2 regions of the Methylosinus sp. KRF6 genome follow, and region 1 is predicted to be linked to the other one. Evidence: predicted binding sites of a transcription regulator. Region 1 holds the regulator's gene; the other holds the start of a gene.
The links. The regulator LexA, encoded in region 1, represses DNA repair genes until DNA is damaged. The targets are predictions, from matches to a motif close to TGTTCNNNNTGTGTTCNG.
Positions count from the first base shown of each region.

Region 1 (8,965 bases):
AATGCGGAGCTCTCCCCCGTGCTCGCCGACTCTGCGAGCGCGCCGGAAGCGCGCGCAATACTCATGTTCGACGGCAATGACGAAGCGGCGGTGCAGGCCGCGCGCGCGCAATGGCGGCAGCTGAAGACGGAAGGCCACACGCTCTCCTACTGGCGCCAGAGCGAGGAAGGCAAATGGGAGAAGCAGGCGTGACCGAAGAGTTTTTCGCGCGCCGCGCCGCCGCGCGCGCCCGTCTCGACGAGATCGACCCACATAAGAGGCCCGGCGGCGTCGAGGCCGATCCGCAGCGCAAGGATTGGTTCGAGGCCGTCTATCGCCTCGCCGAGGGCGACGCCGCCGGCGTGCCATGGGCGCATCTCGCGCCGCATCCGCTGCTCGCCGACTGGCTCGCGACCCGACGCCTCGACGGTCTGCGCGCGCTCGATGTCGGCTGCGGGCTCGGCGACAACGCCGAGGCGCTCGCCGCCGCCGGCGCGAATGTGACCGCCTTCGACCTCGTCGGGGACGCCGTCGCCTGGGCGAAGCGCCGCTTTCCGCAGAGCGACGTCGATTATCGCGCCGCCGATCTCTTCGCCGCGCCGGAGGAATGGCGCGGCGGCTTCGATCTCGTCCATGAGTGCTACACGCTGCAAGCCCTGCCCGACACGCTGCTGGATAGAGCGGCGGAGGCGCTCGCCGGCCTCGTCGCGCCGGGCGGATTGCTGCTGGTCATCGCCCGCGCCCGCGACGAGGGCCAGGAGATCGGCGGCCCGCCCTGGCCGCTGCCGCCGAGCCGCATGGAAGCGCTCGCCGTGGGCGGCTTGCGTTGCGAGACGCTCGAGGATATTTCCGCGACGAACGCCATGGTCCGCCATTGGCGCGCGGCCTTCCGCCGGGACGGCTGACGGCAATCGGCGAGCCTTTTCGGCTCGCGCCTTCGATCCGAGAACAGGAGCGAAATGACCGACGCGCCGCTACTCTCGATCAAAGGCGCGTCCAAGCGCTTCGGCGCGATCGCGGCGCTCGAGGACGTGTCGCTCGAGGTGGGCGCCGGCGAGTTTTTCGCGCTGCTCGGCCCCTCTGGCTGCGGCAAGACAACGCTGATGCGCCTCGTCGCCGGCTTCGAGACCTTGGACGCCGGCCGCATCGAGATCGGCGGCGCCGATATGAGCGGCGCGCCGCCGCATCGGCGGCCGGTCAATCTCATGTTCCAATCCTACGCGCTGTTTCCGCATCTCTCGGTGTTCGAGAACATCGCCTTCGGCCTGCGCCGGCAGGGCAAGGGCAGAGCGGAGATCGCCGCCCGCGTCGCCGAGTTGCTGCAGATCGTGCGGCTCGAGGGCGTCGAGGAGCGCCGGCCGGACCTTCTCTCCGGCGGCCAACGCCAGCGCGTGGCGCTCGCGAGAGCCCTCGCGCCCGGCCCGCGGCTGCTGCTGCTCGACGAGCCCTTGGGCGCGCTCGATCGGCAATTGCGCGAGGAGACGCAATTCCAGATCAAGGAAATCCAGCGCCGGCTGAAGACGAGCTTCGTCGTCGTCACGCACGATCAAGACGAGGCGCTGGTGATGGCCGATCGCATCGCTGTGATGCGCGCCGGTCGCATAGAGCAGATCGGCGCGCCGACAGAGGTCTATGAGCGCCCCGCGACGCGCTTCGTCGCCAGCTTCATCGGCCAGATGAATTTCCTCGAGGGCCACATCGAGAAGGGCGCCTTCGTCGGCCCCTTCGGCCGTCTGCCGGCGGAAGGCGGCGGTCTCTCGCAAGGCGCGAAAGCCGTGCTCGCCGTGCGGCCAGAGCGGATCGCCATCGCGCCGGCGACGCAAGAAAACGCAGGCTTGGACGGCGTGGTGGAAGACGTCGCCTTTCGCGGCGAGACGACGCATTTCCGCCTGCGCCTTTCCGGCGGGGGGACCTTGCGCGTCTCGCGCGGCGCGAACAGCGGCGCGCCTTTTTGCGTCGGCGATGCGGCGCGCATCTCCATCGCGCCCGAGGCCGGGCGCATTTTCGCGAGCGAATGATGCAGGAGGGCGGCAAAAGACGCAGGCTCACGCGCGGCGAGATGCTGGTCATCGCCGCGCCCTATGCCTGGATCGCGCTATTCTTCCTCGCGCCCTTCGCGCTGATCGTCAAAATCTCGCTGTCGCGTCCGGCGCAGGCGCGCCCGCCCTATGAGCCTGTCTTCGACGGCGCCGGCCTCGCCGGCTTTTTCGAGAAGCTCTCGCAGCTCGGCCTCGACGCCTATCGCGGCCTCGCCGAGGATTCGCTCTATCTCGATTCCTATCTCTCCTCGCTGACCATCGCCGGCGTCGCGACGCTGGTCTGCCTTCTCATCGCCTATCCTTTCGCGCTCGCCATAGCGCGCGCGCCGCGCCGCTTGCGCCCCGTGCTCATCGGCTTCGCCGTCGCGCCCTTTTGGACGAGCTTTCTGATCCGCGTCTACGCCTGGATCACGCTGCTGAAGGACGAAGGGATCATCAATCACGCATTGATGGCGCTCGGCCTCATCGACGCGCCGGTCCCGATGTTCGCGACCAGCGGCGCGGTGGTCGTCGGCATCGTCTATTCCTATCTGCCCTTCATGCTGCTGCCGCTCTATGCGGCGATCGAGAGGCAGGACGCGTCGCTACGCGAGGCCGCCGCCGATCTCCGCGCGACGCCTCTCCAAGTCTTTCTGCATGTCACTCTGCCGCTGTCGCGCCGCGGAATCATCGCCGGCGCGCTGCTCGTCTTCATTCCCTCGGTCGGCGAGTTCGTCATTCCCGATCTGCTCGGCGGCTCCGACACGCTGATGATCGGCCGCACGCTCTGGAATGATTTCTTCGCCAATCGCGATTGGCCGGCGGCCTCCGCCACGGCGGTGGCGCTGCTGGCGCTGCTGCTCGTCCCCATTCTTCTCTATGAGCGCGCGCAATTGCGCGAGGGCGCGGGATGAGCGGCGCGCGTCTTCTGCGCCTCGCCGCGCTTTTGTTCGGCTTCGGCTTTCTCTATGGGCCGATCGTCATATTGGCGACGATGAGCTTCAACGCCTCGCGGCTTGTGACAGTGTGGGGCGGCTTCTCCACCAAATGGTACGCCGCCCTCCTCTATGACGAGCAAATGTTGCGCGCCGCGCAGATCAGCCTCTCCGCCGCTGCGCTCTCCGCGCTCATCGCGACGCTCAACGGATTGCTGGCGGCGCTGGCGCTGGCGCGTTTCGGCGGCTTCCGCTCGCGCACGCTCTTCGCGGGCTCCATCTATGCGCCGCTGGTGATGCCGGAAGTGGTGCTCGGCCTCGGCCTGCTGCTGGTCTTCGTCGCTTTCGGCGTCGAGCGCGGCTTTCTCACCCTCGTGCTGGCGCACGCATCTTTTACAATGTGCTTCGCCACTGTGATGATCCACGCCGCGCTGAAAGGCTGCGACCGCACGCTCGAGGAGGCGGCGATGGATCTCGGCGCGACGCCGGTCCGCGCCTTCGCGCTCGTCACTCTGCCTCTGATCGCGCCCTCCGTCGTCAGCGCCTATCTCCTCGCCTTCATCATCTCGCTCGACGATCTCGTGATCGCGAGCTTCACCACCGGCCCCGGCGCCACCACCTTGCCGATGCGCATCTACTCGCAAGTGCGGCTCGGCGTCTCGCCGGAGGTCAACGCCATTTCGACGCTGCTGCTCGGCTTCGTGGCCGTCGCGCTCGGCCTTTCGGCGCTAATCACGCGCGGGCGCGCCAAGGGAGGCGGGGCCGGGTGAAGGTCGATCTTCACGCCGTCGCGCTTTTCCTCGCGTTTTCTTGAATGAGATCGAACACACGCCGCGCATCGTCGATCATCAGAAATTGCGGCGTAGGATCGAGCGCGGGCGTCAAATCCGTCCAGCCTCGGTTTCCCCATATGGGTGCCGGGGCGCCGAAGCGGATGGAGCCGCTTCCGTCGATGCGCTCATTCAAATCGACCGCCGGCAGCCGGTCGAGCGCGAGCGCCGTGAATCGTCCGAAAGGCTCCGGTCGCATGATCAAAATGCGCAAGTTCGTGACGGCATAGCGCATATCGCTCCTGAGCCAAGAGTCGAACAGGAATCTACCGACGACGAAATAGAGCCCCATGCAAACAAAGAAGCCGCCCACGGCAATGAAGAACCAGGGCGCGTTCATCTGGCTGGCGGAAATCGTCCAAAACACTGCGAATCCACACCAGAGCAGGCTGAAGGGGATTTGAAAAACGTCGCGATTACGCAGCGACAGACCGCGAGCCGGCTGGCCCGACCAGAGAACACGCTCGCCGTCGAGCAGGCGATTTGAGAAATATTCGTCAGTCATGTGCGCCACTTCGAAACCGAGGATGGACGCCGCGTTTTATAGCAGAAGCGCTCGGTTGCCGTCACCGTCGACGAGTGGCTCGAGACGACCCTCACCGCTCCTTCGCCGCCCCACCCTCCGGCTCCACGCGCGGCAGCAGCGGCGCGGCGGCGCCCGAGCGCTTGATCAGCGCGGCGGCGTCCGGCGCGAAGACGGGATCGTCCCAAGCGCCGGAGAGATCGAAGCCGATCTGCACGCCCTTCTCGCGCGGCTTGCCGGCGGCGTCGGCCTCATTGGCCTGCGCCTTCATCGCGAGGCTGCGCTCCGGGATGCGCGCCTGGCCGGCGAAGGCCAGCGCGAAGCCCGGCCCATGCGCTTGGCCATCCTCTATATTCGCGGTTCCCTTGACGATTTTGATGGTCGCGCTGGCGCGATCCACCAGCGAGTGACCGGAGCGAATGTCCATCGCGCTCGACAAGGGCCGCTTGTCGATGCGGCGCAGCGCGCGCTCCAGGTCTATGCCGTCGACCTCGCCCTCGCTCAGCGTGAGGGTGGCGCGGCCGTCGAGATCGCGCATGAGCTGCGCGACGCTGTCGCCAGTGGCGTCGAGCGTGAAATTGGCGTCCAGCGCGCCGCCGAGATCGGGCCGCGCGGCGGCGTCCCAGGCGAGCGCGCCGGCGTCGACGCCGGTCAGCTGCGCATTGGCGTGGAATTCCAGCGCGCCCGCCGCATTGGCGGCGAAAATGGCGCGGCCCTTCACGGTTCCCTTATAAGCCGCCGCCTCGGCGAGAGCGAGCTCGAGCCGGCCGCCGCGCAGCAGCAGCGACAGAGCGGCGTCCTCGAGATTGAGCCGCAGAACGCGGGCGCGCGTCGCCGAAAGGCGCAGATCGACATCGGCGTTCTGAATATCCGGCAAAACGAAAGCGTCGCGGCTCCACTGGCCGTCGGCGCCGGAGAGCGGCGGCAGATCGGCGACCATCGGCTTCAGCGACACGTAATTGCTGGCGAGCGTCGCATGGACGATCGGCTTGTCGCCCTCGTGGCGCAGCCCGAAGGAGCCCTCGAACTCATTGTCGTCGGCCGAGAGCTTCAGATCGGTGAGCTGGAAATCGCGCAGGCCGACGCTGGCTTTGGCGGAAAGCTGGACATTCTCGAAAGGCCCGGGCAGCGGCGCGCTCACATTGGCGAGGGCGAGCGCATGGCGCAGCGAGGGCGAGGAGGCGGTGAGCCGCCCCATAAAGCGGGGCTTGGGGCCGAGCTGGCCGAAGCCCTCCGCCTCCGCCCGCAAGCTGTCGGAATCGAGCCGCACGGTGACCGCCGTTTGCTCGCCACGCAGAAGGGCGCCGGGCTTGAGCACCCACAGCGTGCCGCGCGGTCGCTCGCCGCGCCAGGAGAAGGCGAGGTCGAGCGTCGCGGGCGAGCCGACCGTGCGCCAGTCGAGACTGGCCTCTATGTCGCGCAGTGTCTCTTCGCCGCCGGCATATTTGACATGGGCCGCGCCGGAAACGATGGCGACGCCGCCGAGCCGGGCGCGATCGGCCTTTTCCGCCGCGGCAGTCGAGGGCCGCGCCGCCGCCGCGCGCACGGCGGCGCCTGCCGCGCTCATCGGCTTGCGGTCGAGATCGATCTCGATGGCGGGGCGAACGAGCTCTATGTCGGCGATCTCGAGACGGCCGGCGAGCAGCGGCAGCAGCAGCACATTGCCGTGCAATCGCTCCGCCTCGATGGTGAGCGCCGCGGTCGGGTCCGCGAAGGCGATGCCGTCTATGGTGATGTGCGGACGGGGGAGGACCGAGAAGGTCGAGCGCCCCTTGGCGGCGATGAAGAGACCAGCGGAGGAATTGAGCTGGCCGGAAATCTCCTCGAGCAGAGCGCTGGTGGAGAAGGTCCAGGGCGCGAGGGCCGCGCCGAGCGCCACCGTCACGACGGCGCCCATCACGATCAGCCAGCGCCGGGAAAGGCGCGCGAAAGGCAGGCGGCGGCCGAGGCTCGAGGGTTTCGATCCTTCGATTTCGCGCATTGGGCCGGTCGAGTGCGACATTCCATCGTCCATGCAGAAAGAGGCGGGGCAGAAAGAGGCGGGCCGGGCCGCACGGTCGCGCGCGACGGAGCGCGCTTCTTTCGAAAGGGCGGCCGCGCCGACAGGCCCGCGCGCCAATAGCGCGCGAGGCCGGACCATGGCGGCAAAGGGCGGCGAGATCGTGGCGGCGCGCGCCCTTCAGTATTTGCGCAGAAGGCTGACCAGACGACCCTGGATGCGGACGCGATCGGGCCCGAAAATGCGCGTCTCATAAGCCGGATTGGCGGCCTCTAGCGCTATTGACGCGCCGCGCTTGCGCAGGCGCTTCAATGTCGCCTCCTCGTCGTCGATGAGGGCGACGACGATATCGCCGGTGTCGGCGCTGTCCTGCTTGCGCACCACGACGACGTCGCCGTCGAGAATGCCGGCCTCGATCATCGAATCGCCACGCACCTCGAGCGCGAAATGCTCGCCGCCACCGAGCATATCCGGCGGCAGGCTGATGGTGTGGCTGCGATTCTGCAGCGCGGAGATGGGCGTGCCCGCGGCGATGCGGCCCATGACCGGGATCGCCACCTGCTGATCGGACTCGGGCTCGCCGGCCGGGACGGGCCGCACGCGGCCGAGCGCGCCCTCTATGACCGAGGGCGAGAATTTGCCGCCGCGCGCGGCGACGCGGGGCGTCGCCGATTCAGGGAGGCGCAGCACCTCGAGCGCGCGGGCGCGATTGGGCAGGCGGCGGATGAAGCCGCGCTCCTCGAGCGCGAGAATGAGCCGGTGAATGCCGGATTTGGAGCGCAGATCGAGCGCGTCCTTCATCTCGTCGAAGGAGGGCGGCACGCCCGTCTCCTTCAGCCGCTCATGGATGAAGCGCAGCAAATCGCTCTGTTTCTTGGTCAGCATAGGAGCCCCCCGGCGCCGCCCCGCCTGCGGCGCGCTTCCACTTATGTTGGCGCGGCTTCATAAACAAATCATGAACACGACATTATGCGTTCGCCCTGCGTTCCGCAAGTGGACATTGCGCTCGTCCCGTACTCGCCACTTCTCACGGGAGGCGCTATAAGGATTGGAGCGGCCATCGCTATTTGAGCGCGCCGGACATCGATATTTGGAAATCCATGTCAGCAAAGCTAGTAAATTCAGATATATAGATGAGGCAGATTGAGGAACCGATTGAGGAACCATCATTCGGGAATGCTGCGGGCCGTAAAGGTTTGAAATAAGGCGCTATTTACCGTTCGGATTGAGGAACCGCTCGTCTGGCGGGCCATCGCTTGAGGAACCAATTGAGGAACCTTGTTCGACACGAATGACCCCCGTAAGCTCGCCCGCGCTCATGAACTTGCCGTCGTAGGCCCGCTGGACCAACGAGATTAGATCATCTTCGGTCAGCTGGTGCTTTGCCTCAGATTGCACACGGCTTACTATTTTTTCAAGAAGCTCTTGCTCATTTGCGATCAAATACGAAACAATTGCATTTATGGAGTGCGGAGAGGATGAGTTAAAAGCGACTCCAACGGCATGGAGATATGCAATCCTCGTCACAGAAAGCACAACGCTGTTGCCCTCGATAGTGTCTGTGCGGACGCTATCGAACCTTATACCGCTAAGCTCCTCTATTACCTTAAGCTTTTTCTTTGGTATTTCTTCACGAAGTCGCCAACTCGCGATAGTGCTTTTTCCAACACCAAGGCGAGCGGCCAAATCTGCATCCCGGTCGGTGCCGAGCGCCAATTTGACTTTTTCCAAAAAGGTGGCGGTGGAGTTCTTCAGCATGGCCTTGACACGATAGCGAAACGCAATCAGATTGCATTTTGACCTCAAATACGAAGTCGGATGCAATCCATGGTTCCGTCTCCCGAACTCCTCATTCGCGTTCGAGCCGCCTTTGTAGAACAGGGCGGTTCATTTGCGAAATGGTGCCGTGAAAATCGGATATCACGCCAATGGGCGACGGCCGCGCTCACCGGGGGAAGGGACGGGCCGGCCGCAAGGTCACTGCGCACACGCATTCTCGAAGCAGTTTCCTTGAAGGCAGCTTGATATGAGCGCCGATTGGCTCGACTCGAACGGGTTCGCGGACCTTTGCGGGATCACACCCCGCGCGGCTCGCAAGGCGCTCGGACGGGCCAAAGCTGGCAAGCCGTATCTTGGGAAGGTGCTAGAGGTCCGCGAAATCCCCGGACGAGGCGGGCGAAAGGGAACAAATTTCCAAGTCCGCGCCGACAGCCTTCCGCTCGGCCTTCAAGAGCGTTTGAAAGCCTCTTCACAGCCCGCCGAGCCCCGCTCTTTCAAGACCGACATAGCCGCGATCATTGGCGTTTTCGGACCCGAGTTCGACAAGCTCCTCACACTCCGCAAGGGCTCGGTCGCGCGGGCGAAGGGCCTCGAGGAACTGAGCAAGCGCCCGCTGATCGACATAAAGGGCAAGAATGCTTTCCGATGCTATTCCGTCAACACGCTTCGCCGCTATCTCGCGGAATACGAGGCGAAGGGCGCCGCCGCGCTCGTGCGGCGGAAGCGGCGCGACGCGGGCGTGAAGAGCGTCATCCTTTCCAAAGAATGGGACCAGCAAGTCCCTTTCGATGACGCCAAAAAGCGCGAGATCGCGGAAAAGCTCAAAAAAGACATCCGCTCCTATTGGGCGCATGGCTACAAGAGAGGCGCCATTCTTTTCAGGGCCTCATTCGCGCTGGAAA
Region 1 is NZ_JAHLJF010000001.1:3,402,329-3,411,293, reverse strand. It holds gene KP010_RS16085 (DNA polymerase III subunit chi) at 1-192, shown strand, start outside; gene KP010_RS16080 (bifunctional 2-polyprenyl-6-hydroxyphenol methylase/3-demethylubiquinol 3-O-methyltransferase UbiG) at 174-884, shown strand; gene KP010_RS16075 (ABC transporter ATP-binding protein) at 939-1,997, shown strand; gene KP010_RS16070 (ABC transporter permease subunit) at 1,994-2,911, shown strand; gene KP010_RS16065 (ABC transporter permease subunit) at 2,908-3,702, shown strand; gene KP010_RS16060 (hypothetical protein) at 3,743-4,249, shown strand; gene KP010_RS16055 (AsmA family protein) at 4,359-6,266, opposite strand; gene lexA (transcriptional repressor LexA) at 6,465-7,169, opposite strand; gene KP010_RS16045 (helix-turn-helix domain-containing protein) at 7,494-8,042, opposite strand; gene KP010_RS16040 (transposase family protein) at 8,521-8,965, shown strand, end outside.

Region 2 (7,203 bases), 2.2 Mb from region 1:
ATCGAACTGCGAGCCGTCGCGGGCGAATTCGGTCCCGAAGTTGAAGACCTTGCCGAAGACGTTTTGAACCGTGGTGATCTCGCGGCCGATGGCCAGCTTGCCGCCGAGCTTGGTCTGAAGATAGGGCGCCGCCGAAAGGTGATCGGCATGGGCGTGGGTTTCGAGCAGCCAGTCGATCGTGAGACTTTCACACTTCACGTAAGCGATGATCTCGTCCGCGCCTTTGGTCGAGGTGCGGCCCGACGCCGCATCGAAATTCAGCACGCTGTCGACGATCGCCGCATGGCGGGTCGCGGGATCGTAGACGACGTGAGACGCCGTGAAAGTCGGCTCGTCGAAGAAGGTCTCGACCTGGACCGACGGCCGTTTCGCGGCGGCGAGGATTTGGTCCCGGGCCCGCTCGAGCGCTGCATCCGTCATGGCAACCTCCCCTTTAATTTCATGGTTACATGATTTATGTAATCATATAGCCCGCTTGTGTCAAGCGAGGAATGGGGGCATTTGAAAGCCATGGAAAAAGAACCGACTTCGGCTCCTACGACGGCCGTGCGCGCGCTGCGCGTCGGCGATCTCGCGCCGGTTTTTCAGGCGCGCTCCACCGGCGGCGACATTCGTCTCGATCAGTTCCGCGGCCGCTGGCTGATCTTCTTTTCGCATCCGGCGGATTTCACGCCGGTCTGCACCAGCGAATTCGTGGCGCTGGCGCGCGCCGCGCCGCGATTCGAGGAAGTGGGCTGCGCGCTGCTGGGCCTCTCGGTCGACAGCCTCTATTCGCATCTCGCCTGGGTGCGGGCGATTCGCGACCTTTTCGGCGTCACCGTCCCCTTCCCCATCGTCGAGGATCCGACCATGACCATTGGTCGCGCCTATGGAATGTTGGACGAGACCGCACGAGATTCCTCGGCGATGCGCGCGACCTATTACATCGACCCGGAGGGAATCGTGCGGGCGCTCACTTGGTATCCGCTGACGGTCGGGCGTTCGGTGGAGGAGATGCTGCGCCTCGTCACGGCGCTGAAAAAGGCCGCCTCCGGCGAGGTGATGACGCCGGAGGGCTGGACGCCCGGCGACGACCTCCTGCTGCCGCCCACTAGCGCCGTGCAGGACGCGCTCGCGCCGGGCGCGACCGACCGCTGGTTCTATCGGACTTGCAAAGATTCAGGCAAATGACCGCACTCTACGAATCGCGCGAGCGCGCCAATGAGGCCGCCGAAAGGCTGAAGATTTTCGCGCAGCCGCAGCGGCTGATGATCCTGTCCTATCTCCTCGCCGGCGAGCACACGGTCGGCGAGATCGAGGCCGCGACGGCGATTCAGCAGCCGGCCTTGAGCCAGCAGCTCGCCGAGCTTCGCCGCGCCGAGCTGGTGGAGACCCGCCGCGCCGCCAAGCAGGTCTTCTACCGCCTGACCGACGCCAAGGTGACGCTCTGCGTCAAATGCGTCGAGGCGATCTTCGAAGGCGCCGCCGACCCCCAAGGCGCCCTCGCCGACGCGCTGCGCGCGCCGCAGGCCGAGCGCGAGGCGCCGGGCAAGGCCGGCGCGGCGGCATTCGCGAAGATCGTGTAGCGAGGGCCGGGATGTCAGGCTCCTCGCATCCGGCCCGCCTTCCATGATATTCGTGCGGCCATGACGAAAGCCGCCGAAAATCGAGGCGCGGCCAAGCCGCTGTTCTCCTATCGCAAACATTGGGCGCATCGCTTCGGCGTCGCGCCTTTTCTGCCCATGTCGCGCGCCGAAATGGAGACGCTCGGCTGGGACAGGTGCGACATCGTCCTCGTCACGGGCGACGCCTATATCGACCATCCGAGCTTCGGCATGGCCATCATCGGCCGCCTGCTCGAGGCGCAAGGCTTTCGCGTCGGCATCATCGCGCAGCCGGATTGGCGCGACGCTTCCGCCTTTCGCGCGCTCGGCAAGCCCAATCTCTTCTTCGGCGTCACCAGCGGCAATATGGATTCGATGGTGAACCGCTACACCTCCGACCGGCGGCTGCGGCACAATGATTCCTACACGCCCGGCGGCGAAGGCGGCAAAAGGCCGGACCGTTCCGTCATCGTCTACGCCCAGCGCTGCCGCGAGGCTTTTCCCGAGGCGCCGATCCTGCTCGGCGGCATAGAAGCCTCGCTGCGGCGCATCGCCCATTACGACTATTGGTCGGACAAGGTCCGCCGCTCCATCCTCTTCGACGCCAAGGCCGATCTGCTGCTCTATGGCAATGCCGAGCGCGCGCTGGTCGAGGTCGCGCATCGCATCGCCAAACGTGGCATGACGCAGGATTTCTCCGATATCCGCGGCGTCGCCTTCACGCGCGACGCCACGCCCGAGGGCTGGCTCGAGGCCTCGGCCGAGGACATTGACGAGCCCGACGAAGGCCGCATGCGCAAAGACGCGCAGAGCGAAAATGTCGTCATTCGCCTGCCCGCCTTCGACCAGGTCGCCAATGACCCCGAATCCTACGCCCGCGCCTCGCGCGTGCTGCATAGGGAGAGCAATCCGGGCAATGCGCGGCCACTGACGCAGCGTCATGGAACGCGCGATATTTGGCTCACCGCGCCACCGATTCCGCTGACCATGGCCGAGATGGACGGCGTCTATGATCTGCCCTTTGCGCGCGCGCCGCACCCTTCCTACACGCAGCCTATCCCTGCATGGGAGATGATCCGTCATTCGGTGACGATCATGCGCGGCTGTTTCGGCGGCTGCTCCTTCTGCTCCATCACCGAGCATGAGGGGCGCATCATCCAATCGCGCTCGGAAGGCTCGATCCTCAAAGAGATCGAGACGATCCGCGACAAGACCGAAGGTTTCACCGGCATCATCTCCGACATTGGCGGCCCGACGGCGAATATGTATCGCCTCGCCTGCAAGGATCGCGAGACCGAGGCGCTGTGCAGGCGTCCCTCCTGCGTCTATCCGGATATTTGCAAGAACCTCGAGACTAGCCACGACGCGCTGATCCAGCTCTATCGCAAGGCGCGTGCAATTCCCGGCGTCAAGAAAGTGATGGTGGCCTCGGGCGTGCGCTATGATCTCGCGGTGAAGAGCCCGGCCTATGTGCGCGAACTGGTCGAGCATCATGTCGGCGGCTATCTCAAAATCGCGCCCGAACATACGGAGAGCGGCCCGCTCTCAAAGATGATGAAGCCCGGCATAGGCTCCTACGATCGCTTCAAGCGTCTGTTCGACGCGGCGGCGCAGGCGGCCAAGAAGCAATATTTTCTCATTCCCTATTTCATCGCCGCGCATCCGGGCACGAGCGACGAAGACATGATGAATCTGGCGCTGTGGCTGAAAAAGAACAATTATCGCGCCGATCAGGTGCAGACCTATCTGCCCTCGCCCATGGCGCTTTCGACGGCCATGTATCATTCGGGCTTCAATCCGCTGAAGCCGGTGCGGCGCGGCGCGTCGGAAAAGGTCGACGCCGTGAAGGGCCTGCGCCAGCGCCGCCTGCACAAGGCCTTTCTGCGCTATCATGATCCCGAGAATTGGCCGGTGCTGCGCGAGGCGCTGAAAGCGATGGGCCGCGCCGATCTCATCGGCCCCGGCAAGCATCATCTCGTGCCGGGCTGGCAACCGGTTGGAACCGGCAAGGCCGGCGAAGGCCGCCGCAGGGGGACCGGCGCGCGGCCGCAGTCGCGGGAGTTCCGGACGAATGGGCTGCGCTCGCGGAGCTCATAGAGATTTCGAGCGCACACTCCCCTGCTTCGCGGGAGAGGGACCAGACTCCGCCCTTCATCGAGGGCTCGCGATCTCCCTCCGGACTCAGAACGGAATATCGTCGTCGAGCTGCTCCGACAAACGTCCGCCGCCAGCCGGCGCCGGAGAGCGCTCGGCGGGCGGGCGCTCCATCGGCGAGGAGCGGCCGAAGCTGGAGCCGCCGCCGCCGCTCGACTGATAGGAGCCGCCGCCTTCATAATCGCCCTCGCCGCGGCCGCCGCCCTTGCTGTCGAGTAGCGTCAGCTCGCCGCGGAAGCGCGGAACGACGACCTCGGTCACTCGCCGCTGATTGCCGTCCTTATCCGTGTATTCGCGGGTCTGGAGCTGACCCTCGAGATAGATTTTCGCGCCCTTGCGGCAATATTGCTCGGCGATCTTCCCCAGCGGCTCGTTGAAAATCTGGACATTGTGCCATTCGGTGCGGTCCTTGCGCTCGCCCGTGTTCTTGTCGCGCCACGACTCGGTCGTCGCGAGCGAAAAGGAGACGACGCGGTCGCCGGACGGAAAGGTCCGCGCCTCGGGATCGCGGCCGAGATTGCCGACCAATATGACCTTGTTGACGCTGCCCGCCATGACCCTTCTCCGCCTGGATGATGCTCGCGGCACCTTAGTCCGAAACGCACGGCTGCGAAGGCGTTCCGCCGCCTTGTCCACAATTCGCGCGTTGTTCTTTTTTTGTTCTAGCACCTCCCGCCACGGCGCGCAATCTCGCCGGGCCAACCTCATTGGAAGCGGCCCGCTGGGCGCCGGCTATGGATCAAAAGCGCTTTTTCCAGCGACGAGGCCGCCATTGGGCGAGGGCTCTTGCCTCGGACCTCTCGCCCCAGAGCGGGGCATATCTCTAAGTCGTTGATAGTGTGGTGAGCGCGATGGGACTCGAACCCATGACCCTCTGATTAAAAGTCAGATGCTCTACCGACTGAGCTACGCGCTCGCTCGAACCACGCCCAATTTCCGCGCCTCGCCGCGCGAGACTCATCAGAACTCCGGCGAGCGACCCCTAACCGCTGGCGACCGACCGGTCAACCCCGACTTGACCGGATCGTTCCCGCGGAGGCGATCGCCGCATCATCCCATCCATTTCACATAAAGCACGAAAAGCACGAACAAGACCGTAGAGACGATCGTCGTCGCCACTGCCTTCATCCAGAGCTTCGGCGCCACCGGCGCGCCGGGGTCGCTTCCTGACGGCGTATCGCCCTCCTCCTCCGAGGAACGGACGCCGAAAGGCAGAATCGCAAACAGCACGATCCACCAGATGGTGAGATAGATGGCGATCGCGAGCGGCGTCGTGAATGGCAAAATCCGCGCTCCTCGGCCTTGCGCCCTCGGCCCTGCTCCGGCTACTCGAGCTCAGGCCTGCTCGAGCTCGACCAAGGCCCCGTTGAAGTCTTTCGGATGCAGGAAGAGCACCGGCTTGCCATGCGCGCCGATCTTCGGCTCGCCATCGCCCAGCACGCGCGCGCCGGAGGCTTTCAGCTGGTCGCGCGCCGTCAGAATATCATCCACCTCATAGCAGAGATGATGAATGCCGCCGGCCGGATTTTTGGAGACGAAGCCGGCGATCGGCGAGGCTTCGCCGAGCGGCTGCAGCAGCTCGATCTTGGTGTTGGGCAGCTCGACGAAGACGACCGTGACGCCGTGCTCGGGAAGAGACTCCGGCTCGGAGACCTTTGCGCCGAGCGTATTTTTATATGTCGCCGTCGCCGCCGCGAGGTCCGAGACGGCGATGGCCACATGATTCAAGCGTCCGATCATGGCGTTTCCCTGAAATTTCTCCAGAGACTTAAATGCGTCATCACGCCTCGATGATCAATACATGCACTTGCGGTTTCTTGCCCCACACCGCATTGACGCTGGCTCGCACGGCGCGCTCCACCGCCGTCGCGGCGGCGTCGAAATCCCGCCGCTTCTGCCGCGGCAGATTATCGAAGGTGCGGAAGATGGCGTCGTCCACCACCTCCCCCATGTCCGCGCCGTCGCGCCCCTTCTTCGGCAGGCCGGAGATAAGAACGTCGGGATCGCCGACGAGATCGCCGCGCTTGTCGATGGCGAGCGCCAGCGACACCACGCCGGAGAAGCTCAGACGCGCGCGCTCGCGCACGGCGCCGTCATCCTCCGAGACGAGCACGTCGCCGTCCTTGAGCAGGCGCCCGGTCGGCGCCTTGCCGACCACGCCGGGCTCCCCCGGAAACAGCCGCACAATGTCGCCATTGCGGGCGCCGATGGTGCGCTCCACCCCGCGCGCCTTGGCGAAAGCCGCATGGACGGAGAGATGATGCCCCTCGCCATGCGCCGGCACCGATATGCGCGGCCGCACCCAATCATAGAGCTGCGCGACCTCGCCGCGGCGCGGATGGCCGGAGCAATGGACGAGATGGTCGTGATCGGTGATGACCTCTACGCCCTGATCGCAGAGCTTGTTGACGACGCGATGCACCTCGCGCGTGTTGCCCGGAATGGCGCGCGAGGAGAAAATGACCGTATCGCCGGAGACGAGCTTGATGACCGGATGCTCCTTCTCGGCGACGCGCGCCATAGCCGCACGCGGCTCGCCCTGACTGCCCGTCGCCAGCACCACGATCTTGTCGCGCGGCAGGGCCGTGAACATGTCGAGCGAGAGAAACGGCGGCAGGCCGTCGAGAAAGCCGCATTCGCGCGAGACTTGGATGACGCGCTCCATGGCGCGGCCGGCGACGACGACGCTGCGCCCGGCCGCCTGCGCCGCCTCCGCCACGGCGCGGATGCGCGCGACATTGGAGGCGAAGGTCGTCACCAGCACGCGCTCCTTGGCGTCGCCGATGAGCTTGCGCAGCGTCTGCGCCACATCGCTCTCGGAGAAGCTGTCGCCCTCGCGCAGAATATTGGTCGAATCGCAGATGAGCGCGTCGACGCCTTCATCGCCGAGCGCCCGGAATCGCACCGCGTCGATGCGGTGGCCGACGCCCGGCTCCGGGTCGATCTTCCAGTCGCCGGTGTGAATGGCGAGCCCGACCGGCGTGCGGATCGCCAGCGCATTGGCTTCCGGAATGGAATGCGCCACGGCGACGAATTCGACATCGAAAGGACCAATGTCGAGGCGCTGGCCCGTCGCCACAGTGACGACCTCTATATTGGGCGAGCCCGCCTCCTGCAGACGCCGCGCCTCCAAAAGGCTCGCGGCGAAACGAGTAGCATAGACCGTGCAGCCGAGCTTGGGCCAGAGGAAGGAGAGCGCCCCGATGTGGTCCTCATGGGCGTGGGTGATCACCAGCCCGACCAGATCGCGGCGGATCTTTTCCACGAAAGTGACGTCCGGCATCAAGAGATCGACGCCCGGCAGTTCCGGCCCGGGAAAGGCGAGGCCGCAATCGACCATCAGCCATTTGCGCGTCTTGGGCGGGCCGAAGCCGTAGAGAGCGGCGTTCATGCCGATCTCGCCGAGACCGCCCAAAGGCGCAAAGACGAATTCGCTCACTTCCTCGTTCATCGGCCACGCTCCGGC
Region 2 is NZ_JAHLJF010000001.1:1,170,447-1,177,649, forward strand. It holds gene KP010_RS05670 (MBL fold metallo-hydrolase) at 1-420, opposite strand, end outside; gene KP010_RS05675 (peroxiredoxin) at 511-1,170, shown strand; gene KP010_RS05680 (metalloregulator ArsR/SmtB family transcription factor) at 1,167-1,565, shown strand; gene KP010_RS05685 (YgiQ family radical SAM protein) at 1,626-3,680, shown strand; gene ssb (single-stranded DNA-binding protein) at 3,765-4,292, opposite strand; tRNA gene KP010_RS05695 (tRNA-Lys) at 4,578-4,653, opposite strand; gene KP010_RS05700 (DUF1467 family protein) at 4,788-5,021, opposite strand; gene mce (methylmalonyl-CoA epimerase) at 5,073-5,477, opposite strand; gene KP010_RS05710 (ribonuclease J) at 5,518-7,188, opposite strand; gene KP010_RS05715 (biotin--[acetyl-CoA-carboxylase] ligase) at 7,185-7,203, opposite strand, start outside.
Region 2: the regulator LexA is predicted to act here: its motif matches at 4,385-4,402, upstream of ssb (single-stranded DNA-binding protein).